Regions from separate parts of the Cytobacillus mangrovibacter genome, predicted to be linked through region 3. Evidence: riboswitches for the same ligand, from Rfam matches in the RefSeq annotation. Region 3 holds a riboswitch; each other region holds the start of a gene.
What was found. Region 3 has a riboswitch for lysine ahead of ACFYKT_RS09995 (Na+/H+ antiporter NhaC family protein). Riboswitches for the same ligand answer to the same signal wherever they lie in the genome.

Region 1 (10,223 bases), on a different contig from region 3:
TTTGTCATTTGATCATAATCTACCCATAGTCCACCCATTGAATAGTGAACAGCCGGGAATATTTTCATTGGAAGCTTACGTGGATCATCCCCAGTAAACTTCTCATAAATTTCTATAATTCCACCTAATTTAACATCAAGCTCATGTGGATCTTTATGAGATAAATCTAGGTAAACCATGTTTTCCCCGTTGATTCCCAACTTCTCATTCACGCAGACATCAAAGATTTCTCTTGTTGCAATATCTCGTGGAACAAGGTTTCCATACGCTGGATACTTCTCTTCTAAGAAGTACCATGGCTTCCCATCCTTATATGTCCAAATACGGCCGCCCTCTCCACGAGCTGATTCACTCATTAGACGAAGCTTGTCATCTCCAGGAATAGCTGTTGGATGGATTTGGATGAACTCACCATTCGCATAGTAAACACCCTGCTGATACACGATTGAAGCTGCAGAACCTGTGTTAATTACGGAGTTTGTGGATTTACCAAAGATAATACCAGGTCCACCTGTTGCCATAATAACAGCATCAGCTGCAAATGATTTAATTTCCATTGAAGTTAAGTTTTGTGCAACAACTCCACGGCAAATGCCTTCTTCATCAATAACAGAACCCAGGAATTCCCAGCCTTCATATTTAGTAACTAAACCTGCAACTTCATGACGGCGCACCTGCTCATCCAATGCATAAAGCAATTGCTGACCTGTAGTTGCACCCGCAAAAGCCGTACGATGATGCTGTGTACCTCCGAAACGGCGGAAGTCAAGCAATCCTTCTGGCGTACGGTTAAACATAACACCCATACGATCCAATAAATGAATAATTCCTGGTGCAGCCTCAGCCATTGCTTTAACTGGCGGCTGATTTGCTAGGAAGTCCCCACCATAAATAGTATCGTCAAAGTGAATCCAAGGAGAATCTCCTTCACCTTTTGTATTTACCGCTCCGTTAATACCGCCTTGAGCACAAACAGAATGTGATCGTTTAACCGGTACTAATGAAAATAACTCAACCGGAGTTCCTGTTTCTGCCACCTTGATTGTTGCCATTAAGCCAGCTAAGCCGCCGCCGACAACGATAACCTTACCTTTACCCATTGTGACTCACTCCCTAATACTTAGTAAATCCGAATTAACACTATTAGATCCGAACAATTAATAGATTATTAAAATTAAATAAATGCTGTAAGCGCACGAATTCCTACAATAGAAAGGGCAACAAAGACACCAATGGTTACATATGTTGAAATTCGCTGTGAACGAGGTGTAATGGTAATTCCCCAGCTAACACAGAATGACCAAAGGCCATTAGAGAAATGGAAAATTGTAGAGATAACACCAAGTAAGTAGAACCAGAACATAAATGGATTCGAAAGGATATTCTCCATCATTTGAAAGTTAACGTCTGCGCCAAATGCTGCTTGAACGCGAGTTTGCCATACATGCCATGTGATAAATACTAGTGTAATAACACCCGATATACGTTGAATCATGAACATCCAGTTACGGAAAAAGCCAAATCTGCTCGTATTATTCTTAGCCGTAAAAGCAATGTAAAGGCCATAAATTGCATGAAATAATAAAGGCAAGAAAATTACAAAAGTCTCTAATAAAGTTCGGAACGGAAGATGTTCCATGAAACCTGCCGCTTTATTAAACGACTCTTCTCCTCCTGTTGCAAAATGATTCACTACTAGATGCTGAATTAAGAACAAGCCAACAGGAATGACACCAAGCAATGAATGCAGTCTGCGATTAAAAAACTCACGATTACCCGCCATGTTTTACCCCCCTAGTTTTTGAAGATGTTGAGGTTTCACTTTCCACTTTTATAAGCATTATGTATACAAATGTTCCACCTAAACATCACGATAAAAATAGTACTGCATATTCTTACAATTATGTGACATGTCCATTTTACTCCCAACATAATATAGCGTCAAGGAAACGATTACATAAAGTGTTCATAAAAGAGAAAATTATTAAAATATATTGGTATTACTTAAATAAAAGAAAAAACCTTATATTTCAATAGACTTCTAGGTTTTCCACATATACTAAAATAACAATAATTTCCTCTAAGAAAAATAACCTTTTTCCATGATTGGGTGACTAAAATTCAACAGTTTTGTATATAATAGAAGAATAATAGAAAGTGGGGAATACAGCTTGGGCGAATCAGCAATAGATGCAATTAAATATGAAAATACAACTGAATCAGTTCCACTATTTGGTTATGAACTTATTCGGGAAGTGCTTTTGCATGAACTATTAGGCAATGATACACCGGAAATCTTATACTGGGCAGGCAAAAGACTTGCTCGTAAATACCCAATGGACACTCTGAATGAAGTAGTTGAGTTTTTTCAGAAATCCGCTTGGGGAGATTTATCGATTGTGAAGGAATCCAAAAATGAAATGGAACTTGAATTGTTCAGCCCTATAATAAAAATGCGATGCAGTCAAAACAATCCATGTACTTTTCAACTGGAAGCTGGATTTATTGCCGAGCAAATAGAGAGTCAAAAAGAAGTCATTTGTGAAGCATTTGAGCACCCTAATAAAAAAAAGGGAAAGATCCATTTTACTGTTAAATGGGATAAGAAGGACAGTATTCTTCCATAAGTAACAAAGAAAAAAGCTTCAACCATATGATGGTTTGAAGCTTTTTTCTTTACCTTTAAGGTGTAACTAAGGTGCCCGAAAGTTTAAAAGCATGGTGCAGCACTTCAACTGCATGCAGCATTTTGGCATGTTCTACCACTGTGGATACTTTAATTTCGGAGGTGCTGACCATTTTCACTTCAATATCATTGGATGCTAATACCGCAAACATTTCAGCTGCGACCCCTGGATTGGATGCCATTCCTGAACCAACAATTGATACCTTAGCAAGTCCAGATTCTGACTCAATTCGTTCATAATTTAACTTTTCCTTGCTGTTCTCCAATACCTTGATTGTATCTTCCAGGTCTTCGTTTTTTATTGAAAAGGATAAATTGGTTAATTGATCTGCTAATATACTATGAATGATAATATCGACGTTAATATGACTTTCTGCTAGTTTTGAAAAAATAACAGAAAGACCTGTTAAGGAGTTCGGTAAACCGATAACAGTTACTCTTGTAATGTCCTCCTCAAAAGCCACTCCCCGCACAACTAAGTTTTGTTCCATTGTTACTTCCTCCTCGATAATCGTCCCAGCTTCTCTTTCAATACTAGAGCGGACTTCTAGCTGAATTTGATAATTTTTAGCAAACTCTACTGCCCTTGGGTGCAGAACTCCAGCACCTAAATGGGCTAGCTCCAGCATCTCATCATAAGATACCGCCAAAAGCTTTCTAGCATCTTTCACATAGCGCGGGTCTGTTGTAAATACACCAGTTACATCTGTGTATATTTCACATTTATCAGCTTGTAATGCTGCTGCTAATGCGACAGCCGTTGTGTCAGATCCACCTCGCCCCAAGGTTGAAATCGCCCCATCTTCTGTTATTCCTTGGAAGCCTGCTACAACAACAATCCTTCCCTGCTTTAACTCACTATCTATTCTTTCTGTATTCATGCCGATAATTCGTGCATTGCCATGAACGGGCTCTGTTATGATTCCAGCCTGCCATCCAGTAAGCGAAACAGCCGGATAGCCTCTATCAGCTAATGCCATGGCTACTAATGAAATCGTGATTTGTTCCCCTGTTGTTAAAAGCATGTCCATTTCTCTTCTATTTGGGCGTATGGATATTCCTTTTGCAAGGTCAACGAGATGGTCTGTTGATTTCCCCATTGCTGAAACAACTACGACTACATCGTTTCCTTTCTCCTTTTCTTCGATCACTCGAGTGGCTACATTTTGAATCTTCTCCGCGTCTCCAACGGATGTTCCACCAAATTTCTGCACGATTAATCCCATGATTTTCCCTCTTCCTACCCTTTTCGGTTAATCTTTTGAAGTCTCACGCAACCATTTTCAAGTGCACATCTGATTTTTAACACAAAAAAACAGCAACGAGAAACTATCTCATTGCTGTGGGATTAACGTACAAAAGAAGCATACGCACACACAGTGAGATAGCTCTCCAAGTCATTTTCAACTTGACAATCTTGCATTTATTCAATACAAAACCAGCAAAGAAAGTGATGAGACTTTCTTCACTTCGGCAAACATTCCCTTTCAAAGCTTTTCATTGAAGCTCATTCTTCTCCAAGCTTTTACTTTTGAAGTTCGCACCTCTACCTTCACTTTAGAGGAAGTTCAAAGGGTTGGTTCCTTTAAACTTACTTTAATACTATAAAGTGATATTTAATTTTTCAGTAATTATAGCATATTCATTTTTTTCAAACAATCTATTCCTGTAATTTTTTTATTAGTTCTTTTGCGACATTTAATGGAATCCCGATATTTGTGAACTCCTCAATAGGTGCATCCTTCATTTTCTTAATAGATCCAAACGTTTTTAATAGCTGCTTCTTCCTCTTTTCTCCAATTCCCGGGATATCATCAAGCACAGATTGAAATGCATTCTTCCCACGCAATTGTCGGTGGAAGGTGATGGCAAAGCGATGCACTTCATCTTGAATTCTTTGCAATAAATAGAACTCTTGGCTGTTTCTTGCAAGTGGAATCATTTCTAGTGGCTTCCCGTAGAGCAGCTGAGATGTCCGATGCTTTTCATCTTTTACAAGTCCAGATATAGGGATATCAAGACTCAGTTCATTCTCTAGTACATCTCTTACCGTTTCTACATGCCCTTTTCCCCCATCAATTATGATTAAATCCGGAAGAGGCAAACCTTCTTTTAGAACCCGAGTGTACCTCCTTCGGACAACCTCCCGCATAGAGTCATAATCATCAGGACCTTGTACAGATTTTATTTTATATTTGCGGTATTCCCTTTTCTCTGGTTTACCATCAATAAAGACAATCATCGCAGATACTGGATCCGTTCCTTGAATATTCGAGTTATCAAATGCTTCGATTCGATGGGGTGTATATATTCCAAGCTGCTGACCTAAATTTTCAATTGCTTTAATTGTTCTTTCTTCATCACGCTCGATTAAAGAAAACTTTTCCTGTAGAGCAATCTTTGCATTTTTATATGCCAGCTTAACGAGATCCTTTTTCTGTCCACGCTGAGGCTTTAGAACCTTTACCCCTAAGAATTCTTCAGCCATTTCAGCATTTACTGAATCAGGAACCAATATTTCACGCGGTTTAAAATGGTTTTCCTTTAAATAGAACTGGCCAAGAAAAGTCAATATTTCATCATCTGGCTCATCATGGATTGGAAACATCGATACATCACGCTCGATCAATTTCCCCTGTCTAATAAAGAAAACCTGCACACACATCCAACCCTTATCTACAGCATATCCAAATACATCCCGATCTGTTAAATCAGTTGAAGTGATCTTTTGCTTCTCCATTGTCGTATCAATATGGGCAATTTTGTCGCGAAACTCTTTTGCCCTTTCAAAATCTAGCTCTTCAGCCGCGGCTGTCATCTTTTCAGTTAAATCTTTCTTAATCTCCTTGTAACCTCCATTAAGAAAGCGAGTAATTTCATCAACCATTTTTTTATATTCCTGCTCACTTACATCGTTAACACAAGGGGCAAGACATTGTCCTAAGTGGTAGTAAAGACAAACACGATCAGGTAAGGTCGAACATTTTCTTAGTGGATAAATTTTGTCCAGCAGCTTTTTTGTCTCATTTGCAGCCTGCACATTGGGATAGGGTCCAAAATATTTCCCTTTATCTTTTTTTACTTTTCGCGTTGTGATTAGGCGCGGGTGCCTCTCTGCAGTTAACTTAATAAATGGATAGCTCTTATCATCCTTTAGCATAATATTGTACTTCGGATCATATTTTTTTATTAAATTCATTTCGAGAATTAAAGCTTCCATATTGGAGGAAGTAACAATGTACTCCAGGTCTTCAATTTCATTGACAAGCCTTAATGTTTTTCCATCATGTGAACCTGTAAAGTACGATCGGACTCTGTTTTTTAATACTTTTGCCTTACCAACATATATAATCGTCCCTTGACGATCCTTCATTAAATAACAGCCTGGCTGATCTGGCAAAAGCATGAGTTTATTTTTTATGATTTCATTCATGGATGTCACCTCCCTAAGCTCCACTCTATCCTATTTTGATCATACAAAAATCCCCGACTTAAATAAAGCCGAGGATTTCTTCAATTAGCTATTTTCTAATTAGGCATGTTTATTTAATAGTTCTGCAAGTGCTTCTTTTGGCTGGAAGCCAACAACTTTATCTACTACTTCGCCATCTTTAAAAACAAGTAAAGTAGGGATGCTCATTACACCATACTTTGCTGATGTTTCTTGGTTTTCATCTACATCAAGCTTTACAATCTTAACTTTATCGCCTACTTCAGAATCAAGCTCTTCTAATACAGGAGCGATCATTTTGCAAGGTCCGCACCATGGTGCCCAGAAATCTGCAAGAACTACGCCTGAACCTGTTTCATTAGAAAAATTTTGATCTGTTACATTTGTAATTGCCATATTATTTGCCTCCTAAATTTCAACTCAAAATCTAACGACAGTATATCATTAGTTTATGTAGTGAAGCTACCAATTTGCTTCACTTTGTAATTTCCCCTTCATTTCTTTTAGCTATGCATGAAGGGCATTAACACTTAAAGCTGTTTGACTAAGCAATCATGAAAACGAGCGGCTATTCGCCGCTCGTTTGATTATTATGCATTTACAACTAATTTTCTAAACTCTTCTGTTAACATTGGCACGACTTCGAATAAATCTCCTACAATGCCGTAATCAGCTACTTTAAAGATATTAGCTTCTGGATCTTTATTGATTGCAACAATTACTTTAGAGTTAGACATACCTGCAAGATGCTGAATCGCTCCTGAAATCCCACATGCAATATAAAGGTCAGGTGTAACTACTTTTCCTGTTTGGCCAATCTGCAGTGAATAATCACAATAATCGGCATCACATGCACCACGAGAAGCGCCTACTGCTCCATTTAGAACTTTTGCAAGTTCCTTTAATGGTTCAAAACCTTCTTCACTTTTCACACCACGTCCACCAGCAATAACTACTTTCGCTTCAGAGAGATCTACTCCCTCACTTGCTTTGCGGACAACTTCTTTAATAATTGTGCGAAGATCTTTAACATCAACAGATAAAGAAGATATATCACCAGTTCTAGACTCGTCTTTTGCTAATGGACTGATGTTATTCGGACGAATAGTAGCAAATACTAATCCATCTGTGACAATTTTCTTCTCAAATGCTTTACCAGAATAGATTGGTCGTGTGAATACTAGATTTCCGCCAACTTCCTCTAAACCTGTAACGTCAGAAATTAATCCAGATGCTAGTTTCGCTGCTACTTTAGGAGCTAAGTCCTTACCTAATGAAGTATGGCCTAGTATAAGACCCTCTGGGCTTTCTGCATCAACGACTGCCATTAATGCCTGTGAGAATCCGTCAGGAGTATACTGCTTTAAATTTTCATTTTCAACTGTAACTACACGATCTGCACCATAGTGAATTAATTCTCCTGCTAAAGCGTTTACAGAATCGCCAATTAAAACACCGACAACTTCTCCGCCTTCAGCCGCTGTTTTTGCTGCTGCTACTGCTTCAAAGGAAACATTACGTAATGATCCATCACGGACTTCACCTAATACTAATACTTTTCTAGCCATTATGTTTTACCCCCTGCGTTATTTTAGAGATTAGAGGTCAGAGGTTGGATTAGTGTCAATCGGCAAATGACCGATTGCTTTTATTTATTACCGACAGCTCTACCTACCAAAATTTCAGTTTATATCGTTCTTCCTTGAATATCGTCTTTTATCGATCAAACAACTTTCGCTTCTGTATGAAGTAGGCTAACAAGTTCTTTTACTTGATCAGCTATCTCGCCTTCAAGAACTTTTCCTGCTTCTTTTTTAGGTGGCAGATAGATTTCAATTGTCTTTGTTTTGGCTTCTACATCATCTTCATCAAGATCAAGATCATCGAGTTCCAGTTCCTCAAGCGGCTTTTTCTTCGCTTTCATGATACCTGGCAATGATGGATAACGAGGTTCGTTTAAGCCTTGTTGAGCAGTTACAAGTAGTGGAAGTGTCGTTTCGATTACTTCAGAGTCACCTTCTACATCACGAACAACCGTTGCATTGCTTCCGGCAATATCCAGCTTCGTAATTGTTGTTACGTAAGGAATATTTAGAAGCTCTGCCACACGTGGTCCCACTTGACCTGATCCACCGTCAATTGCTACATTACCAGCAATGATTAAATCTGCGTCTTTATCTTTTAAATACTCGGATAGAATTTTAGCCGTTGTAAATTGATCCCCATTTTCCACATCATCTTCAGTATTAATCAAGACAGCTTTATCCGCACCCATAGCTAATGCTGTACGAAGCTGCTTTTCAGATTCTTCACTGCCTACTGAAATGACTGTTACTTCTCCACCCTGTGCATCACGCACTTGGATTGCTTCTTCAACCGCATATTCATCATAAGGGTTAATGATGAATTCTGCTCCATCTTCATTTATTTTGCCACCTGAAATGGTGATTTTTTCTTCCGTATCAAAGGTTCTTTTCATTAAAACATAGATGTTCATGATTTCCCTCCTGAAATTAAAAGTGGAAGCGCCTTACCCAAGAATTCTTGAATCAAGAAGCGCTCAATCTCGATAATGACAAATGTAAACATTTCACCACTTCGAAAGATTATGATAATTTATTGCATAAGGAGAATATAAAATCTCTCCTTATAGATTATTATAATAGATTACTAGAAAGATTGATAATGAAAATTCGAAAAGTTTCTATTTTCCAGTAAAGTTTGGCTCTCTTTTTTCAATAAACGCAGAGATGCCTTCCTTTCCATCATTAGAAACGAATACTTCACCAAATAGCTCAGCTTCTTTTTTTACACCTTCATAATACTTTTCTGTTTTAGAATAATTCAAAAGCTTAATAGCGGCTTTAATAGAAACAGGACTTTTCTTCGCAATCTTCTTTGCCATTTTATACGCATTTTCTAAAAGCTCGCCTTCTGGATAAGCATGATTAGCTAATCCATATTGAACAGCTTCAAGCCCTGTGATCGGATCACTTGTGAATAACATTTCTGCTGCTTTTGCTGTCCCAACTAATCGAGGCAGACGCTGAGTCCCTGCAAATCCAGGAATTAATCCAAGTTGAAGTTCTGGCAGCCCAAGCTTCGCATTATCAGCTACTAATCTGAAATGACAGCCCATTGCCAGTTCTAATCCTCCGCCAAGTGAGGCTCCATGAATGGCTGCAATAATCGGTTTTGAAAATTGCTCCATACGTTCAAATAGATCTTGTCCATATGTAGAAAGATTGGCAAATTCGTCACCAGTTTTAATAGTAGTGAACTCTTTGATATCAGCACCAGCAGAGAAGAAACGGCCTTCTCCATGTATTAGAATAACTCTGATATCATCATTTGTTTCAATTTCATCCAAGACGGAAGAAAGTTCTCTTAATAAACCTGACGAAAGTGCATTTGCTGGAGGTCTATCCAACGTAATCGTGGCAACCCCATCTTGAAAAGACCATTTTAAAAAATCCATTTTCATCCCCCTTTTGACTTGTTTCGAAGGTGCAACAGCATTTCTAGTTGTCTTGCTTTTGGCATCCACTAAGAAGCAATCGATGAACAGGACCCGCTAATTCAGTAATATCATATTTTTGGTCATTCATCACCCAAGTTGTTACTGTCTCATCCATCGTACCAAAAATCATCTGGCGAGCCAACCTTACATCGAGAGTAGGAGAAAACTCTCCACTTTCTTTCCCATTAGATAAGATCTGTTCAACCAAGGAAAGATATCCTTTTAGCACCTCATTAATTTTAAGGCGCAGATCTTTGTTCGATTGTCTTAACTCTAACTGAGTAACAATGGCTAAATGCGGGTCATCTGAGAGAATATTAAAATGTGTTTCCACCATCATTAATAATTTCTCTGCAGCCGTTTCTTTTCCTGCAATTTTTTCTTCAATCATTTCAACGAAATTACCCATTTTTTCCTGAAAGAGAGAGATTAGTATGTCTTCTTTATTCTTAAAATATAAATAGATGGTTCCATCAGCGACACCAGCCTGTTTAGCGATTTTTGATACTTGGGCCTGATGATATCCATTTTCTGCAATGACTATAACTGCTGCATCTATGATTTGT
Region 2 (10,223 bases), on a different contig from region 3:
ATATGTTTAATTATTTCGTAAAGATTATTGAGAAAATATTCATGGTTCTTCACACCCGTTAGACCTAAGAAATTTGGAACCTGCCCGATGAAAATAATGACTGCAATCCCTGAAGTAAATCCAATGGTAACAGATTTAGGAATGAATTTAATAAGTGACCCAAGCTTACAAACCCCCATAATAAATAAAAGAATCCCAGCCATAAATCCTGCAATCAATAAATTCTCATACCCATAGGTCATAATAATCCCAAATAAAATAGGAATAAATGCACCAGTAGGTCCGCCAATCTGATACTTTGACCCACCAAACAGTGAGATTAAAATCCCAGCAATAATGGTTGTATAGATTCCATATTCAGGCTTCACACCAGATGCAATAGCAAAGGCCATACCTAAGGGAATAGCTATGACCCCCACAATAATCCCTGAAATAATATCCTTTTGGAGTGAATGAAGCGAATAATCCTTATATCTGCCACCTGAAAGCAACTTCTGTTTCATATGTACCCTTCTTCTCTTAATATTTGTATATCTGATTATTTGAATATATTATATTATGAAATCAATACTTAAATAATGTCAACAGAATTTTTTCCAGCAGGTACAAGTGGATTATTAACTGAATAAATTCATGTGCAAATAACGTTAGTTGATTGGAGCGGAAGGTGCGAGACTCCTGCGGGAGGAGTGGGACAGGCGCAGCGCGCCGAGGAGGCTCACCGCCCACCCCGCGGGTCGCTGCGCAACCTGGAGCGGAAATCAACCGCTACCAACTATTTATGAAATAGAAATACTGTTTGCAAAACTGTGCAACTCTAATAAAAACCTTAAGAAAATCTTAAGAAACTTATCCACTAGTTTTTAATATTTTTTTATTAAGATAATCTCATTAGTAAAGAGAAAAACCGCAAGCTTTTATTTATGTTTGCAAAAAACCTAGCTAAAAACGAATAATAGAGGAAGGAGCACGATAGTTAGTGCATATCAGGGGTGAATGTAGTGAACATATTGGTTTGTGATGATGATCAGGCAATTGTTGATGCGATAGGAATTTACTTGGAAAATGAGGGCTTTTCAATTTTTAAGGCTTTTAACGGTATAGAGGCAATCGAAATAATCAATGATCAGGAAATTCATCTAGTGATTATGGATATTATGATGCCAAAGATGGATGGAATCAAAGCGACCATGAAGATCAGGGAAGAGAACAACATCCCGCTGATTATGCTTTCTGCCAAATCTGAGGATTACGACAAAATATTAGGATTAAATCTAGGTGCAGATGACTATATGACCAAGCCTTTTAATCCTTTGGAGCTCATTGCAAGGGTTAAATCGCAGCTAAGAAGATACACAACTTTTGGAGGCCTTGAAACGAAGAGCAACGTTTATAAAACAGGTGGGCTCATGATTGATGATGAAAGTAAAATAATTACCGTTGATGGAGAGACCGTTCAGCTTACTCCAGTGCAATACAAGATCTTGAAATTCTTGACAGCAAATGCAGGAAGAGTGTTCTCTATCGAAGAGATTTATGAAAAGGTATGGAATGAAACGGCCTTTAGCCCGGAAAATACAGTTTCCGTTCATATAAGAAAAATTAGAGAGAAAATAGAAATCAATCCGAAAGAGCCAAAATATTTAAAGGTGGTGTGGGGAATTGGGTATAAGGTTGAGAAAATATAGCCACTCAATAACAACAAAATTGATTGTCTTTATGGTCATGCTTGCATGTTTTTCAGGTATTATGCAGGCAATTGCTCATTTAGTTTCCGTGAATGATGGGGATATTGAAATCGTTTTTGAAGATAATTACTTCCTTAGCAAGTCTTACGTGAGAGAAAGTGAAAGTCTCATAAGTGATCTTACGAGGCTGCTGGGAGAATATAAAAATGAAGAAAATATTTTAAAGGGCGAGACAATCGATAAAGATGAACTAAGAATGGAAGAACAGAACTTGTTTTCAGATTATCAGTATGAATCTAAAAGTTATAATCCAAATTTAAGTGAAGCGGAAAATTATGAGAAGTTTAAAGTGGATTATGCTGATAAAATTGCCCAAATAAAGGATCAAATGATAAAGAGGGATTTAAGAGAATTTCATTTCCTAATGAACAATATCGAAGAGGTTAAAGATCCATTGTATTATGTCAGTGACGGTGTAAATGTATTTACGAATAATACAATGAAAGATACACAGCTATTTAAAGCCTATCCATCTTACATGGTGTTTGAGGGATATAAAAGTGATGTTTATCCAAAGGAAGTAGAAAAGAATAAGTACTTAAATTGGATTACCATGCAAATGGATGAAATGAGCTCTGAAAATAATGCTATTTATATGGCTTTTTCAAAGAAGTTTTTAGATTCTAAAATAAGTGGGTGGAAAGAAAATAAAGTGAATGCCACAAAGGGTTTTTATCGTTTACTAGGATTTTCAGCAGGATTTATCCTTTCCCTTTTCTACCTGGCATTTGTAAGCGGGAGAAAGTCCTTTAAGGAAGAAGAGCTGCACTTGCATGCAGTCGATAAGTTATATATTGATCTGAACATCTTGCTATGTATAGGACTTATAACGTTTTGGGTTATTCTACTTGATCTTTTGGAGCTGCCACATAATATACAATGGGTCATTCCAATCACAATTCCATTTTCAGCTGCCTTTTTTGCATTGATTTTATCAATGGTGAGACATTTTAAGAATCGAACATTTTTTAAGCATTCTCTGATTTATCAAATTTTCAAAGGACTTGTCCAATTTGTAAGAAATGTTTATGATAGCGGAAATGTTGGAGTAAAGACAGTACTGATTGTTATTGGGTATCCACTATTGATTGCTTTAACCTTTTTTATGTTCCCGATAACCATAGGGGCGGCTGCCTGGTTTGCCTTAAAGAAAGTTAAGTCCTTTAAGGCAATAAAAGATGGAGTAGAAAGAATAAAAAATGGAGAAATCCATCACAGCATTGATATTGTTGGAAAGGGTGAGTTTGCAAGCTTAGCTGCCAATATAAACAGCATTACCGATGGGTTGAAAAATGCAGTCGATAATGAACTAAAAAGTGAGCGGTTAAAAACAGAACTCATCACCAATGTATCTCATGACATTCGAACACCATTAACTTCGATTATCACATATGTCGATTTACTAAAAAATGAAAAGGACCTGGCAAAGATAGCAGAATATACCGAGGTACTGGATCAAAAGTCTAAAAGACTAAAGTTCCTAACAGACGATTTATTTGAAGCTGCTAAGGCTTCCAGCGGAAATATTCCGGTCCAACTCGAGAAGATTGATATTGTATCATTAATTGCACAGGGGCTTGGAGAAGTAAGTGAAAAGATTGAAGAGCTGGGTTTAGAATTTAGGTTCAATCATCCAAATGATAAAGTCTATGTGACAGCTGATGGGAAATTGTTATGGAGGTCTATTGAAAACGTATTATCTAATATCTTTAAGTATGCTCTTAAAGGGTCAAGGGTGTATATCAATATTGAAGATTTAGGAAACGAAATCCTTATTACCTTTAAGAATATTTCAGCTTATGAATTAAATATTTCAGCTGATGAATTAATGGAGCGCTTTAAAAGAGGCGATGAATCCAGATCTAGCCAAGGCAGTGGGTTGGGCCTTTCTATTGCGAAAAGCCTCATTGATATACAGAAAGGGAAATTTATCATTCAAATCGATGGGGACTTATTTAAATCGATGATTAGTATGCCTAAGAATTATAATGAATAAGTCATTAATTGACATGTTCCATGTGAAACAGCAGTTAACTCAATGTATCATTCTATTGTTCGCCAAAAAAACCTCCCTTCCGTCAAAGCCATTGATGGAAGGGAGGTTTTTGTCTAAGAATTAGGTTATATAAATGAATAGAAAAATAATAATAAAAACTATTTGAAGTACTTGAAATCTATATTAAAATGATTCTATTAAAGAGAGAGAAGGATTGTTTAATGTGGATTGTAGCTGCCGTTCTAACGATGCTTTGCTTTGGGATTAATAATTTGATTTTTAAGGTTACGTCAGGAAAAGGACTATCAAAGGTACATATGCAATTTTTCTTTTATCTTATTGCATTCTTGTTAATGCTTGGCTATGGAGCAGTCGAAGGGTTTGCAGCATTTAATGGATTAACCATTGTACTAGGTGTGGTCATCGGAATATTGAATGCAAACGGTAATATTCAAATGTCAAAGGCGTTTGAGAAGGGACCTGCAAGTTTAACGTCACCACTTATCAGTACAAATACGGTTATTCCTATACTTAGTGCGGCACTTATTTTCCACGAGCATATTACGCTCATTCAGTGGAGTGGCATTATTATTATGCTTGCTTCTGCAGCTATCATCCAATATGTACCAGGTAATGGTGTTAAATTGGATTATAGGCCGTGGATGTACCGCATTTTATTATCGGTTGTATCGTTTGGTGTACTCGGTGTGCTTATGAAAACATCTTCACATTTACATATTGATTCCATTAATACGCTTGTTTGTATGTATGGAGGCGGTGCAACTTATTTGATTATTAATAGTATTATTATGAAGGAAAAATGGCAGCGTACAGAGTTGAAATTTGGTGCCATTATTGGATGTATTAGTGTTATAGGTTATAGCAGCTATTTTTTTGCTCTTAACGCTGGAGTAGCAAGTATTGTCTTCCCGATTGTAAGTTTAAGTTGTTTAGTTGTCGTTCTCAGCAGCTGTTGGTTATATAAAGAAAGGCTCAGAATATATCAGGTCATCGGGGTTATTTCCGCGCTAGTTGGTATTGTGCTAACAAAGATTTAACAGTCTATTATTTCTTTGAAAAAATGAATCAGGGCTTAGGCTCTGATTTTTTTTTGGATGTTTGACCCGATGGCTGTTTACATTAATGGCAGGAGTGAAAAGGGGAATATATACTTCGTGCAGCAACTGCTCTTAAATTAATTGAGAAAAGGCCTAATATAAAGAATTAGACCCCTTTTGAAAGAATTTTAAACTACGGGCTATAAAAAATTGGGCTGTGTAATAGGTGGTCATGATTAGGACAGATGAATAAGGGATGTCGGAAACAAACCGATTCCACGCTAAGATCGAATCAGAGATAACGAATAAGATACTCCCTGTAATTGCCCATTTATTGCCGGTCATAATGGCAGACCAGGCCATCGTTGATATGATGATCGTATATAAACAAACTGGAATGAATAAAGCGCTATTTCCATTTTCGATTAGAGATTCGGTAAGAATATGACCAATAAAGATAGCATAGAAACCGATAGGAATAATCGATAAAACGCGGATGAGGGAAAATTGCCACTCCTTAAAAAATCCAATGAGATAAAAAATATGGCCTATTAAAAAGGCAGATAGCCCAATCAGGAACCAATGAAGTAAACCATCCCCAAACATACAAAATACTAATCCAGTTAAAATAATCCAGCTAGTGCTAGAGCCTTTTCCTCTAAATTGTATAAAAGCATAAGTAATGATTAACCACATCGGAATTAGCTTAAATGGAAGATTGAGAAGAAGTGGCGCATCTGGAATGATAAAAATATATAATGCACTCGAGATTAAGATAAGTAAGGGTAAAAATAGCCTTTTCAATTCGTCACACCTTTCTATAAGTTTATTCTTTTATCACTATATTAGATTATTCTCCCCTTAATACCAGACTCCTCTTAGGAATGGGGAGGAAGTCCATGGAAATTTCCGCTTTTCCTCCTTTGATGACAGGTACAGTGATAATGGACATGTTTAATTTCTTAATTCGAGTGCTCAAGCTTTATACGTAGAAGAATGATCAACCATTAACAATAAATTTTACTTAGAAAGTATTTTGCTTTATTTTATATTCTATTTAATTGGTAAATGATAACTATCCCCATTAAAACGGCATATCGGAATAGGGTAAAACAACGAGATATTGACTATTGTAAAATAGTATTATAAAGTTAGTAACGTAATAATTTAATATAATAAATCCTCATCAACCGATGAGGTAGAGGTCGCAGTTTTTATTAGTAAGGCGGACGAGATGCAGAGACATCACTTGACTCCGTTTGAAAGGAAAAGCTGCCGAAGTGTGCTTGTCTCTCTGGTTAAGCATGCTGGGGCTGTCTCCAAATAGGAACAGAACTGTCACGATTGGTCCTACCAGCCATTCGTGTTGGGCTATCTTTCGGAAGGTATGATGCGGGCTATTGATAATGTCACCTGATTCTACTTCGGTGACATTTTTTATTCCAAACTCCTTCCAAATTAGAAAAGCTAATGGGTCTTCATTGAAGACTATGTGCTAGAAAAACTGATGAAAAGGAGTAAAAGCAATGAGAACATTTGATGAAAGAAAAGATAATTTTAGCACTGGTACAGTTTCTTCCAATAAAGAAACTACCGGCTTAAAACGCAGTTTAAAAACACGTCACTTAACCATGATTTCTTTAGGCGGAACTATTGGAACAGGCCTTTTTCTCGCCAGCGGCGGAGCAATCCACTCTGCTGGTCCCGGAGGAGCTCTCCTTTCCTATCTTGTGATTGGGATTATGGTCTATTTCTTAATGACGAGTCTTGCGGAAATGGGCGCCTACATGCCTGTTGCAGGGAGCTTTAGCACATATGCCGCCAAGTTTGTTGACCCGTCACTCGGATTTGCTCTTGGCTGGAACTATTGGTATAACTGGGCGATAACTATTGCAGCAGAACTATCAGCTGTTACCATGATTATGAAATTTTGGTTCCCAGATACGCCTTCTATTATATGGAGTGCGCTTTTCTTAGTAATCATGTTTTTATTAAATTTTCTATCTGTAAAAGGTTTTGGTGAAGCAGAATATTGGTTCTCCTTAATTAAAGTCGTTACTGTAATCATCTTCATTATTGTTGGTACTTTAATGATTTTCGGAATCATGGGTGGTCAGGTAATTGGCTTAAAGAACTTTACGGTTGGAGATGCACCGTTCCATGGTGGCTTTATGGCAATGCTTGGGATATTTATGGCAGCGGGTTTCTCTTTCCAAGGCACAGAGTTGCTAGGTGTAGCAGCGGGTGAAACCGAGGATCCTGGTAAATCAATTCCTAAGGCTGTAAAATCAGTATTTTGGCGCATCCTTTTATTCTATGTGCTAGCAATTTTAGTAATTAGTTTAATTATTCCGTATACAAATGGGAATCTTGCAAGCAGTGATGTAACGGTTAGCCCATTCACAATCGTTTTCCAAAAGGCAGGAATTGCCTTTGCTGCTTCCGTAATGAATGCAGTGATCTTAACAGCCGTGCTATCTGCCGGTAACTCAGGAATGTATGCTTCCACACGTATGCTTTGGGATTTAGCACGTGAAGGAAAAGCACCTAAGTTTCTTGGAAAATTAAATAAAAGAGGTGTTCCTGTAAATGCTTTGATTGCAACATCATTAGTCGGAACACTTGCTTTCTTGGCTTCATTATTTGGTGACGGCACTGTCTATGTTTGGCTACTAAATGCTTCAGGAATGTCAGGATTTATTGCATGGCTTGGAATCGCCATTTGTCACTATCGATTCCGACGGGCATTTGTTGCCCAAGGAAAAGACTTAAGCCTTTTACCATACAAAGCAAAGTTATTTCCATTTGGCCCTATTTTCGCCTTCGCAGTTTGTGGCTTCGTCGTATTAGGACAAAACTATTCAGCCTTTATGGGGGATCATATTGATTGGAACGGTATAGTGGTTTCTTATATAGGACTGCCTTTATTCCTTATTTTATGGCTTGGTTACAAATTTACGAAAAAGACAAAATGGATCCCGTTAAAGGATTGCGATTTATCAAATTAATTCTATTGCACGCAGCCAGCGTGCTTTTTTTTATGGAGGAAACCAGAGAGAAAAGCATGAGCCAAATGGAGTTTTTTGTAGAATTTTAAAAGAAATTATGGAAACCGGTTTCTATAAAATCATTGATTTTTCTGAATATTAGGTTTATAATCTGTATTGAAAGCGGTTTCCTCCATAGAAAAGACTAGATTTCTCCCGAAGTTTAGAAATCGGTTTCCGAGTTATCTTGCAATAATTTAGTTTTAAGAATCAAATTTCAAAAAAAGAAGGTGAATGATACAAAAAAAGGGAAAATAATTATTTCAGCGGAGTATTTAAATGGAAAATAATTAATGGCTAAAAAAAAAGTGGGGGGAATGAAAAGTGAGAAGCTTGAAAAAACTGGTCGCGGTAGGATTATCGACAGCCCTAGCATTTACATTAGCAGCCTGTAATGATAATGAAAAGTCGTCTTCTGATGATGTTGAAAAAGGAGATAAGCAAGTTACTTTGGATTTTTGGACGTTTGGTGCTACTGGATATGAAGATTTAGCTAAAGCATACGAACTAGAAAATCCGAATGTCAAAATAAAAGTAAGAGCAGCTGAAACGGCGGAGCACCATGATGCACTATTTACAGCATTATCAGCTGGAAGCGGTGCCCCAGATATTTCGATGTTAGAAATTGACCAGTTAGATCGTTTTAAGGTAGCACAAGATCGTTTTGAAAACTTATATGACCTTGGTGCAAAGGATATTAAAGATCAATACTTGGATTGGAAATGGAATACTGGTGAAAACAATGATGGAGATTTCTTAATTGGTTTACCAACGGATATTGGACCGAAAGCTTTATACTATCGTGTGGATGTATTTGAAGAAGCAGGTCTGCCGACTGATCCAGAGGAAGTAGCGAATTTAATTAATTCACCAAAGGCATTTGAAGAAGCTGGTTTAAAGGTAAAGGAACAAACGGGTAAACCTTTTATTGATAGTATTGAAATGGCCTTTAGGGCTTATTTAGATGCCGCACAAGAAACCTTCCTTAATCCTGAAGGAGAATTAATTCTTGAAGAGAACGGAAATGCGGTTAAAAATGCTTATGACTATGCAGTTAAATTAAATGAGTTAGGCATTGTAGGAAAATTCGAAATGTGGTCACCTGAATGGGCCAATGCAGTAAATAAAGGGGAATTCGCAGCAGAGTTAGGTGCAGGCTGGTTGAAAGGCTGGATGGAAGGCAATGCAACCGAAGCAACCGGTAAATGGAAAGTGGCAACATTGCCATCAGAATTTGCTGCAAACTGGGGCGGCTCTTTTATCGCTATTCCAAAGGAAACAAAGAATGCGAAGGAAGCGTATGAATTTGTCCAATGGTTAGTTTCTCCTGATAATCAATTGAAGTCATTCCAGGAAAAGGGATTGTTCCCATCTGCACCATCTGTTTATGAAATGGATGAATTTAAGACGAATGAAGATGAGTTCTTTGGCGGACAGGCAACAGCTCCTGTCTTTGCGAAAGCCGCTCAAGATATCAATGGTGCCATTTATAAAGGGGAAAAATACTTTCCAGTTTACCAGGAAGTGTTGAATGCTTTAAAGAATGTACAGTCTAAAGGGGCAGATCCGGAAAAAGAGTGGACAGCAGCTATTAAGCGAGCGAAGGATTTATTAAATCGATAGGTTATTAGTTTATTAGAGGTGGATGTGGAGCTTAAAAGTGAGTGGGCTCCACTTTTCGCCTATTGATCGGAAAAGAGGTGTGAGAATGCAACCTGAAAGTAATAAGGAAAAGGTGGAGAAGAAGGGAGACGTGGGTGTCCATCAAGTACCAAGGAAGAAAAAGATAAGAAAGAAGCGGTATAGGTCTGAGGAGAAAAAGGATATGATTTCGGGCTATCTATATATTGCGCCTTTCTTTATCATTTTTTCCCTTGTTGGTTTATACCCAGCGTTATTTAGTATCTATTTAGGATTCCAAAAATGGAATGGGTTAAGTCCGATGAAATTTGTTGGACTCTCAAACTTTGAAATTGTCTTAACTGATCCCCTATTTTGGAAATCGGTTTATAATACAATTGTTATGGGAATTATGGGCACCGCCCCACAATTAGTTTTCGGAATTATTTTTGCCTTTTTATTAAATCTAGCCTTTTTAAAATTTAAAAACTTTTTCAGAGTAACCATTTTTATGCCGTATATTACATCTATGGTTGCTGTGGCCCTTATTTTCAGCGTACTGTTTAGCGATCACGACTCTTCCTTGGTCAATTATTTGTTGAGTTTGGCAGGGGTTGATCCAGTGAATTGGAGCAGCTCTGAATGGGGAACGAAAATTGCTATTTCAATCATGGTATTTTGGAGATGGGTAGGCTATAACACAATTATTTATCTAGCCGGTATTCAAAGCATTCCTAATGATTTGTATGAAGCA
Region 3 (10,223 bases):
CCATCGTATCTATCTGTTTCGAAAGAGCTTAAGGATAAAGGTGTTATTTTCACAGATATCTTTACAGCTTCAAGAGAACATGGTGATCTATTGCAGAAATATTTCATGCAAGATGGAGTAAAGGCTGATGAGCATCGTTTAACTTCCTTACATGCTGCTTTAGTAAACGGTGGAGTCTTTCTTTACGTTCCCAAAAATGTAGAGTTATCTGCACCGATCCAAGCTATATATATTCATGACAACGAAGAGGCTACTCTTTTTAACCATGTTATTATCGTTGCTGAAGACAATAGCTCGGTCACATATGTGGAAAACTATTTCTCAACAATGGATGCTGCAAATGGAGTATTCAATATTATCTCTGAAGTAATTGCTAAAGCGAATGCGAAAGTTCAATACGGAGCAGTTGATACGCTGGCTAAAGGGCTGACTGGCTATGTGAATCGTCGTGGAGTTGCGGATAGAGATGCACGCATTGAATGGGCGCTTGGATTGATGAATGACAGCAATACCGTTTATGAAAATGTGACCAACCTTATTGGTGATGGATCGTTCGGAGATACGAAAACAGTAGTCGTTGGACGTGGCGAGCAGACACAAAACTTTACAACTAGCATCGTTCACTTTGGCAAGAATACAGAAGGATATATTCTTAAGCACGGAGTTATGAAAGACGCTGCTACATCTATCTTTAATGGAATCGGCAAAATCGAGCATGGGGCTTCTAAATCAAATGCAGAACAAGAATCACGTGTTCTTATGTTAAGTGAAAAGGCGCGTGGAGATGCAAACCCAATTCTATTAATTGATGAAGATGACGTAACAGCGGGCCATGCTGCTTCTGTTGGACGTGTAGATCCATTGCAATTGTACTACCTGATGAGCCGTGGGATTCCGAAGACTGAAGCAGAGCGACTAGTTATTCATGGCTTCCTTGCACCAGTTGTCAATGCACTTCCGATTGAGGGAGTTAAACAGCAGCTGACTGCAGTTATTGAAAGGAAAGTAAGATAATGGATATCTATGATATTCGTCAACTGTTTCCGATCTTACACCAGGAAGTCAATGGGAAGCCACTAGTATACTTAGACAGTGCTGCAACATCCCAGAAGCCTGTTCAGGTCATAGAGGCAATAGATAAATATTATCGTGAAAGCAACTCGAATGTTCATCGTGGAGTCCATACACTTGGAACAAGAGCTACGGACGGCTATGAAGGGGCAAGAGAAAAGGTTCGCAAGTTTATCAATGCGAAATCAACGGAAGAAATTATTTTTACAAGAGGGACGACGACGTCTTTAAATACAGTTGCTGCAAGTTATGCAATGGCAAATCTTCATGAAGGAGATGAAATTGTCATTTCCTATATGGAGCACCATAGCAATATCATTCCATGGCAGCAAGTGGCAAAGAAAACAGGTGCGGTTTTAAAGTACTTGCCTTTGCAGGAAGATGGGACAATCGCACTTGAGGATGTAAGAGAAACTGTAACTGGACATACGAAAATCGTTTCCATTATGCAAGTATCAAATGTTCTTGGTGTAGTAAACCCTATTAAGGATATCGCCAAAATTGCTCATGAAAACGGAGCGATTATGGTGGTAGATGGGGCACAGAGTACACCACATCTAAAAGTAGATGTTCAAGATTTAGATTGTGATTTCTTCGCCTTTTCTGGCCATAAGATGTGCGGGCCAACTGGGATTGGCGTATTATATGGTAAGAAGCAGCTCTTAGAAAACATGGAGCCGGTTGAGTTTGGCGGCGAAATGATTGATTTTGTTGGCTTGTACGAATCTACTTGGAAGGAGCTTCCTTGGAAATTTGAAGGGGGTACTCCTATTATTGCTGGTGCCATTGGATTAGGTGCTGCAATTGATTTCCTTGAAGAAGTCGGATTAGACAACATAGAAGCACATGAACATAAGCTAGCTGCTTATGCGATGGAAAAAATGTCTACTATTGATGGGATAACCATTTTTGGACCGAAGGATGTTTCGAAGCGTACGGGACTTGTTACGTTTAATCTGAATGATGTCCATCCTCATGATGTAGCGACTGTATTGGATGCTGAAGGAATTGCCGTTCGGGCAGGGCATCATTGTGCACAACCATTAATGAAATGGTTAAAGCAATCAGCAACTGCACGCGCAAGCTTCTATCTGTACAATACAGAAGAAGATATTGATAAGCTTGTAAGCGGGCTTGTCAGAACAAAGGAGTATTTCAGCGATGTCTTCTAACAATTTAGATACTCTCTATCGGCAAGTAATAATGGATCATTATAAAAACCCCCGAAATAAAGGGGTTCTTGAAGATGATAGCTTAACGATTAATATGAATAATCCGACTTGTGGGGATCGAATTCAATTAACATTAAAGCTTGATGGTGAAAAGGTAGTTGATGCGAAATTTGAAGGGGAAGGATGTTCGATTTCGATGTCCTCTGCTTCAATGATGACGCAAGCGATTAAGGGGAAAAATATTGAAGAGGCTCTAAAGCTTTCAGAAGTATTTTCTCAAATTATGCAAGGAAAAGACTATGAAGATGATATCGATCTTGGCGATATTGAAGCATTGCAGGGAGTAGCGAAATTCCCAGCGAGAATTAAATGTGCAACTTTAGCTTGGAAGGCAATGGAAAAGGGATTGAAGGAAGAATAATATTCTTAATATTAATTGTATAAAAAAGTACAGAAATTTGAGAGTTGTCTAGCTTCAGCGCCTACCCCCTCGAGGTCACAAGCCAATCCTCCCAGAAAGGCAAAGAACGCCTTTCAGTGAGGCTCGTCTTGTGCTTGTCGGGGGTGAGCAAGGCGCTTACGCATTTCAATGAATGGAGGAATACGACGATGGCAAAAAAGATGCCTGAGATTGGCGATTACAAATATGGTTTTGCCGATAAAGACGTTTCCATTTTCCGATCAAAACGCGGTTTGACGAAAGAAATTGTTGAAGAGATTTCAAAAATGAAGCAAGAGCCACAATGGATGCTTGACTTCCGTTTAAAATCATTGGAGCATTTCTACAACATGCCTATGCCGCAATGGGGCGGAGATTTAGCGTCATTAAACTTTGATGAAATCACATATTATGTGAAACCATCTGAAAAAACGGAGAAATCTTGGGATGAAGTACCTGAGGAAATTAAACAAACATTTGATAAGCTTGGGATCCCTGAGGCTGAGCAAAAGTATTTAGCTGGGGTTTCAGCTCAATACGAATCAGAGGTTGTTTATCATAATATGCAGGAAGATCTTGAAGCACTAGGAATCGTATTTAAGGATACGGATTCAGCGCTGCGTGAGAACGAAGATATTTTCCGTGAGCACTTTGGGAAGACAATTCCTCCTACGGATAATAAATTTGCTGCGCTAAACTCTGCTGTTTGGTCTGGCGGATCATTTATTTATGTTCCAAAAGGAATTAAAGTTGATACACCACTACAAGCATACTTCCGAATCAACTCAGAGAATATGGGGCAGTTCGAGCGTACATTAATTATTGTTGACGAAGGTGCACATGTTCATTATGTAGAGGGTTGTACAGCTCCTGTATATACAACAAACTCATTGCATAGTGCGGTTGTTGAAATTGTTATTAAAAAAGATGCTTATTGCCGTTACACAACGATCCAAAACTGGGCAAACAACGTATATAACCTTGTTACAAAACGTGCTGTTTGTGAAGCCAATGCAACAATGGAATGGATTGACGGAAATATCGGATCGAAATTAACAATGAAATATCCAGCGGTTATTTTAAAAGGAGAAGGCGCACGTGGAATGACTTTATCGATTGCAATTGCAGGTAAAGGTCAGCACCAGGATGCTGGAGCAAAAATGATTCACCTTGCACCAAATACGTCTTCTACGATTGTATCTAAATCAATTTCTAAGCACGGCGGGAAAGTAACATACCGCGGAATCGTCCAATTTGGCCGTAAAGCAGATGGTGCACGTGCAAACATTGAATGTGATACATTAATCATGGATAATCAATCAACTTCAGATACGATTCCATATAATGAAATCATGAACGATAATATCTCATTAGAGCATGAAGCGAAGGTTTCAAAGGTATCAGAAGAGCAATTATTCTATCTAATGAGTCGTGGAATCTCTGAACAAGAAGCTACTGAAATGATCGTCATGGGCTTCATCGAGCCATTTACTAAAGAACTTCCGATGGAATATGCGGTTGAGATGAATAGATTAATCAAATTCGAGATGGAAGGCAGCATCGGTTAAAATGCTGTAAACACTGTCAAGGACAGTTTCCTTGCTATATCACCAGTTGTTGTCCCATAGATCTACTCTATGGGACAATTTTCTTTTCACGCCTCGGTTTATGTCCCATAGATTTGTTTTATGCGACAATTTTATTACCAATCCCCTTGTCATGTCCCATAGTTGTGTTCTATGAGACAATTATCTTTCCCCGCCCCCGGCCTATGTCCCATAGACGTTTTCAATGAAACAGTTTTATTTCCAAGCCCACAATTGTTCCTTTCCCGTAGCAGATATATTCCATGGAATACTGCAAATTCACATAGTCTTTGCCTCATGCGCTTGTACATACAATAAGTCCATTCCTCTTTTGGCTAATGGCCTTTTTCTTGTTACAATATAAATGTAAACCTTCCAAATAGAGGTGTGTTTCATGATATTAATTGGAGTAACTGGATGGGGGGACCATCATACCCTTTATACTCATCCCGATGCTAAACGGAATAAATTAATGACATATGCTAGTCATTTTCCAACTGTTGAAGTAGATGCCTCCTTTTATGCAGTCCAGTCAAAACAAAATGCAGAAAGCTGGGTAGAGCAGACTCCAGATAATTTTCAATTTATAGTGAAGGCTTATCAGGGAATGACAGGTCATGAAAGAGGAGAGATCCCTTATAAAGATAAAGGTGAGATGTTTGCTGCATGTAAGGATTCATTGGAACCATATCAAAATAAGTTGGCGATGGTTCTTTTTCAATTTCCGCCTTGGTTTGATTGTAGAAGAAAGAATGTAGATTATTTGCGTTGGTGTAAGGAGCAAATGGGAGAACTTCCTTGTGCGATAGAATTCCGCCACCAGTCATGGTATAAACCAGAGTATAAGGAAAAAACGATCCAATTTATAAAGGATGAAGGCTGGATTCATACTATTTGTGATGAGCCGCAGGCAGGAGCAGGTTCGATACCGATTGTGCTTGAACCAGCCAATACGGAAAAGGTATTAGTAAGATTTCATGGGCGGAATGTACATGGCTGGCAAAAGAAGAATGCCCCTAACTGGAGAGAAGTGCGTTATCTTTATAGATACAATGACAAGGAGCTTGCTGAGTGGGCAGAGTACTTGAAGAAGTTAGATGAAGCATGTAAGAAGGTGTATGTAGTTTTTAACAATAATTCTGGCGGAGATGCTGCTGATAATGCCAAGCAACTTATCCAAATGTTGAATCTTGAATATACCGATCTTGCCCCTAGACAATTGGAATTGTTTTAATGCCTATCCATGTAGGGCCAACGAATATGATACTTGAAATATAAAAGTAGGCTTGGTGATATTACACGCTTTTTTAGTCACTAGCATAGTTTGTAGTGGGTAGGAAAGGAGTGTAAGATCATGATTGATTTAAAGCCGATTGATATAAAGGGCCATACATTCCTGTGTGTCTCGGTGGAATTGCCAAAAACCAATTTACTTGTTGTAACAAGTGATAAAGGATATATCATGTGTGGTGCCCTAGATGTTGCGTTGCTAAATGAGAAGTTAAAGGATCGCAAAGTAATTGCCGGCAGAGCTGTGGGTGTAAAAACGATCGAACAGCTTCTGGAGGCACCATTAGAATCTGTTACCTATGAAGCAGAATCGTTAGGGATTCATAAAGGTATGATAGGAAAAGAGGCCCTTCTTAAAATGATATAAAAGGCATGCCGGAAAGTTCATTCCGGCTGCCTTTTTTATTCTTACTAAATTCTTTAAATGAATAAACTGTCAATATTTTTCGACAAAGTGGCAGTGGCATCTGTCACTTATTGGCGAAAAAAGGTATGATGGATAAAGGTGATTATTTATGAATACGAAAATGAAAAAACTACGGAAATTGTATAGGAGTAATTTATGAGATTAGTGACAACAACATCTGTAGAGGTCGATACAATTCTTGCTAGAGCTATTTATAATGAAACAGGACAAATATTACTAAACGAAGGTGTAGTGCTGAAGGAAGGAATGATTCAGCGTCTTCAAGCTTTGGGTATTAGTTATATCTTTATAAAAGATAATCAAACAGAAGATATTCAATACAAGAGCACTCTTTCAGATCCAGTTCGCAGGGAAGCGATTCAAACAATTAATTCGATTTTCCTTGAAATTCAAAAGGATGCTAACTTAACCAATTCTTTCGTTGTTGAAAAAGCTTCGAGGCGTCTATCAGAATTGATCCGTTTTTTAATGGCTGAATTAGCGGAGGATAAGGAATTAATAAATCTGCTTTCTGATGCTTTTTCCTACGATAATTATATATTTACCCATTCCTTAAATGTGACGCTCTATTCTTTAGCGATCGGAATGGAGCTGAAGCTTTCACCAAAGGAGCTTGAAACCCTTGGTTTAGGAGCCATTTTTCATGATATTGGAAAGTTGAAAGTACCTTTAGATGTATTGTTAAAGCCGGGAAGATTAACGGAAGAAGAGTATATTGCGATAAAAGAACATGCTGAGGCAGGTTTTCAAATATTGAGGAAGGTACAAACGATTCCCTTATTGGTTGCTCATTGTGCCTATCAGCACCATGAACGGATTAATGGATCAGGATATCCAAGAGGGATTTCAGGAAAGGATATTCATTATTTCGGAAAAATCATAGCTGTGGCGGATGTATTTGATGCGGTAACTTCCAATCGTGTGTATCGGAAAGCGATGCTTCCGCATGAAGGATTAGAGATTCTTTATGCAGGTTCAGGAACATTGTTTGAGAAGCAAGTTGTTGAAGCTTTCCGCTATGCTGTTGCTATTTACCCGGTTGGGATAACAGTTGAACTGAGTGATGGCCGAAAGGGAATTGTTTCTGGGCAAAATACAGGTCTAGGTGACCGGCCTATTATTCGAATTATGGAGCATGATGGTGAACAGGTAGAGCCATATGAGTTAGACTTGAAAATAGAGTTAAATATTGTTGTGACTGCTTGTGACACAACTTTTTAGATAGCAGAAATGTTAACAAGAATTGTCAATAATAAAGAGGAACTTCATAAAAAGTATTTATTATACTTAATGACAATAGCTTATCAGCATTCTGTTATTCTGATATAGTAATATACAATTAAATAAACCTTATCATATCCGATGGGGTAGAGGCGCGGAATTCAAGAGTAAGCTGTGTGAGGATGACAACAGTGATTACAGCTAAAAGGGAATTTTGCCGAAGCAAATGAATTGTGTCAACAATAATTTGTTGGGGTTACTTTGAATAAGGGTAACACTATCATTATGGAGGCCAAGTGCTTGATTTCCTTCATATTGGGGAGCTACAGGACGTGATGGAGAATCTAATTACTTAATAAAGAGTAATGGTAGACAATCTCTATCGTTATTCTTTTTTTATTTTTCTTCTATTATTATCAATTCCCTCTAAATAAAGGATTAGTATTCAAACGTATATCTCATACTAATTAAGAGGAGGAACAAAAATGGAAAATACCATTTTTTCACTAATCCCGCCATTTTTGGCGATTATCATGGTCATATTTACACGGAAGGTTTTGATATCCTTAGGTGTAGGAATCGTATCAGCCTCTCTATTACTAGCAGAGTTTAGTATAACAGGCACCATAAGTACCATCTATGATTCGGTAAAAGGCATCTTTGTATCAGATGGGGAAATGAATTACTCGAATATTTATATCCTTTTATTCTTAATCATACTAGGGATTATTACATCTTTTATTTCTATTTCTGGGGGAAGCCGAGCGTTTGGTGAATGGGCAATCAAGCGAGTGAAATCCCGAATAGGTGCACAAATCGTTACAGCCGTCTTAGGTATTATCATTTTTATCGATGATTATTTTAATGCGCTTGCAGTTGGTCAAATCTCAAAGCCAATCACTGATCGTCAGAAGGTATCAAGAGCGAAGTTAGCTTATTTGATTGATTCAACTTCAGCACCTATATGTGTTGTTTCACCTGTGTCTAGCTGGGGTGCTTCAATCATTGCGTTAATCGGAACGATTCTAGCAACACATAATATAACAGATTACTCCGCATTCTCTGCATTTATGCAAATAATTCCGATGAACTTATATGTTTGGGCCACTTTGGCAATGGTGTTCATTGTTGCTTTCAGAAATGTGGAAATTGGACCGATGAGAGTGCATGAACTGCGTGCTGTAAAGGAAGGACTGGTTACAGATCCTTCAAAGCCAGCTGCAGGAGAATTGAAAGAGGATTTGCCGACTAGTTCAAAAGGAACTGTTGGGGATTTAGTATGGCCGATTGTTGCCCTAATTGTTGGAACAGTTGGGACAATGCTTTGGACAGGCTATGAAGCGGCTGAGGAAAAAACGATCCTAGCTATTTTTGAATATACGGATGTTACCAAGTCATTGATTCTAGGCGGGCTTCTCGGGTTAATCGTAACTTTAGGCTTTTTTATCCGTCAAGTGGTTATATTAAAAGCTGTAAACGGGAATGTCTTAGGAAAAGGAGTTTGGGCAGGGACAAAGTCGATGCTTCCAGCTGTGTATATCCTTTTATTTGCTTGGGCTATTGCTGATTTAATCGGACGTTTAGAAACAGGAAAGTATTTAGCTGGCATTGCAGATAGCACAAATTTAAATTCTTCATTTCTGCCGTTTATCCTTTTTGTTATCGCTTGTATTATGGCATTCAGTACAGGAACATCATGGGGCTCTTTTGGAATACTCCTTCCGATTGCTGGGGATATTGCAGCCGCAACAGATGTAAGTCTCTTATTGCCGGCTTTAGCAGCCGTGTTAGCTGGTGCTGTATTTGGTGACCATTGTTCACCGATATCCGATACAACCATCCTTTCAGCGACTGGTGCAGGATGTAATTTGATGGATCATGTAATGACGCAGATTCCATATGCTGTGACCTCAGCTATAATTGCAGGAATTGGCTATTTAGTGATTGGATTTACGGGCAGTACGGTTCTTGCTCTCTTAGCAGTTGCACTTCTACTTATTCTTTTTGCTATAATAGCTGGCAGAATTTCAAAAGTGGACTGGCAGGAGACATAAATAATATAAAGGAAAAGGCTTTCTCATGTTGAGAGAGCCTTTTCAAATGTTTTGATAGTAAAAAAATAATAGAAGAAAAAATAATTCTAATGTAATTGTAAAGAATAAATATTTTGAAAAATTATAATCTTGCTAAAATATTGTTTTGACAGATAACTCTAAAAATATTATACTATTTTTAGATTAGAGCAAGTAGTTAGAAAATATCATATTTTACATTTTGTTTCAGAAAGTTAGGAGTATGGTCGGGCTATTTGAAAAGGTTATGAGAGAGTGTGGGCCTGCGTATAACCAGATACAAATGCAAGATTACGCTTTTAATTATCGGAACAATCAGACAAAGGGGGATTAGGGATGTTTTTTAAGAAAAAGATTACTTCAGTACTTATGGCTTCAACATTGGCAGCTGGATTATTAGCTGGCTGCGGCGGTGGGGAAAAAGCTGGTACAGAAGGCTCAAAAGGTTCTAGTGGTGGAGATACCATTAAAATAGGTGCGAACCTTGAGCTTTCAGGTCCTGTTGCTTCATATGGACAAGGGATAGCGGCAGGGATTGAGCTTGCTGTTGAAGAAATCAACAATAGTGGCGGAGTAGATGGAAAGAAAATCGAAATTATCAAAGTAGATAATAAATCTGATGCTGCAGAAGCAACGAACGCAGCGATTAAATTAACAAACCAAGATAAAGTAACGGCTATTATTGGTGCGGCTACTAGTGGAAATTCAGTAGCACAGGCTGAAATTGCTAATTCTAATAAAACGATTCTATTATCACCATCTGGTACGAGCCCGAACGTAACAGTTGGAACAAATGGAGATGTGAATGAATTTGTTTTCCGTACTTCTTTCATTGACCCATTCCAAGGAACAGTTGCAGCTAATTTCGCTTCTGGAGATTTAAAAGTGAAAAATGCAGCTATCTATGCAGATAATGCGAGTGACTATGCAAAAGGCCTTGCAGCT

Region 1: another riboswitch for lysine. It lies ahead of ACFYKT_RS11410 (aspartate kinase); the one in region 3 lies ahead of ACFYKT_RS09995 (Na+/H+ antiporter NhaC family protein).
Region 2: another riboswitch for lysine. It lies ahead of ACFYKT_RS15325 (amino acid permease); the one in region 3 lies ahead of ACFYKT_RS09995 (Na+/H+ antiporter NhaC family protein).

What each region holds. Positions count from the first base shown of each region.
Region 1 is NZ_JBIACJ010000005.1:218,752-228,974, forward strand. Features, by position in the region: gene sdhA (succinate dehydrogenase flavoprotein subunit) at 1-1,100, opposite strand, end outside; gene ACFYKT_RS11400 (succinate dehydrogenase cytochrome b558 subunit) at 1,175-1,783, opposite strand; gene ACFYKT_RS11405 (YslB family protein) at 2,172-2,627, shown strand; gene ACFYKT_RS11410 (aspartate kinase) at 2,683-3,912, opposite strand; lysine riboswitch at 4,064-4,243, opposite strand; gene uvrC (excinuclease ABC subunit UvrC) at 4,347-6,119, opposite strand; gene trxA (thioredoxin) at 6,219-6,533, opposite strand; gene ACFYKT_RS11425 (electron transfer flavoprotein subunit alpha/FixB family protein) at 6,728-7,705, opposite strand; gene ACFYKT_RS11430 (electron transfer flavoprotein subunit beta/FixA family protein) at 7,861-8,634, opposite strand; gene ACFYKT_RS11435 (enoyl-CoA hydratase) at 8,842-9,615, opposite strand; gene ACFYKT_RS11440 (TetR/AcrR family transcriptional regulator) at 9,659-10,223, opposite strand, start outside.
Region 2 is NZ_JBIACJ010000008.1:76,667-86,889, forward strand. Features, by position in the region: gene ACFYKT_RS15300 (SulP family inorganic anion transporter) at 1-503, opposite strand, end outside; gene ACFYKT_RS15305 (response regulator transcription factor) at 1,002-1,688, shown strand; gene ACFYKT_RS15310 (HAMP domain-containing sensor histidine kinase) at 1,663-3,744, shown strand; gene ACFYKT_RS15315 (DMT family transporter) at 3,966-4,802, shown strand; gene ACFYKT_RS15320 (lysoplasmalogenase) at 4,956-5,606, opposite strand; lysine riboswitch at 5,994-6,184, shown strand; gene ACFYKT_RS15325 (amino acid permease) at 6,329-7,810, shown strand; gene ACFYKT_RS15330 (ABC transporter substrate-binding protein) at 8,174-9,472, shown strand; gene ACFYKT_RS15335 (carbohydrate ABC transporter permease) at 9,558-10,223, shown strand, end outside.
Region 3 is NZ_JBIACJ010000004.1:293,185-303,407, forward strand. Features, by position in the region: gene sufD (Fe-S cluster assembly protein SufD) at 1-1,014, shown strand, start outside; gene ACFYKT_RS09965 (cysteine desulfurase) at 1,014-2,243, shown strand; gene sufU (Fe-S cluster assembly sulfur transfer protein SufU) at 2,233-2,664, shown strand; gene sufB (Fe-S cluster assembly protein SufB) at 2,853-4,250, shown strand; gene ACFYKT_RS09980 (DUF72 domain-containing protein) at 4,663-5,502, shown strand; gene ACFYKT_RS09985 (YunC family protein) at 5,623-5,925, shown strand; gene ACFYKT_RS09990 (HD-GYP domain-containing protein) at 6,121-7,206, shown strand; lysine riboswitch at 7,346-7,540, shown strand; gene ACFYKT_RS09995 (Na+/H+ antiporter NhaC family protein) at 7,692-9,260, shown strand; gene ACFYKT_RS10000 (ABC transporter substrate-binding protein) at 9,615-10,223, shown strand, end outside.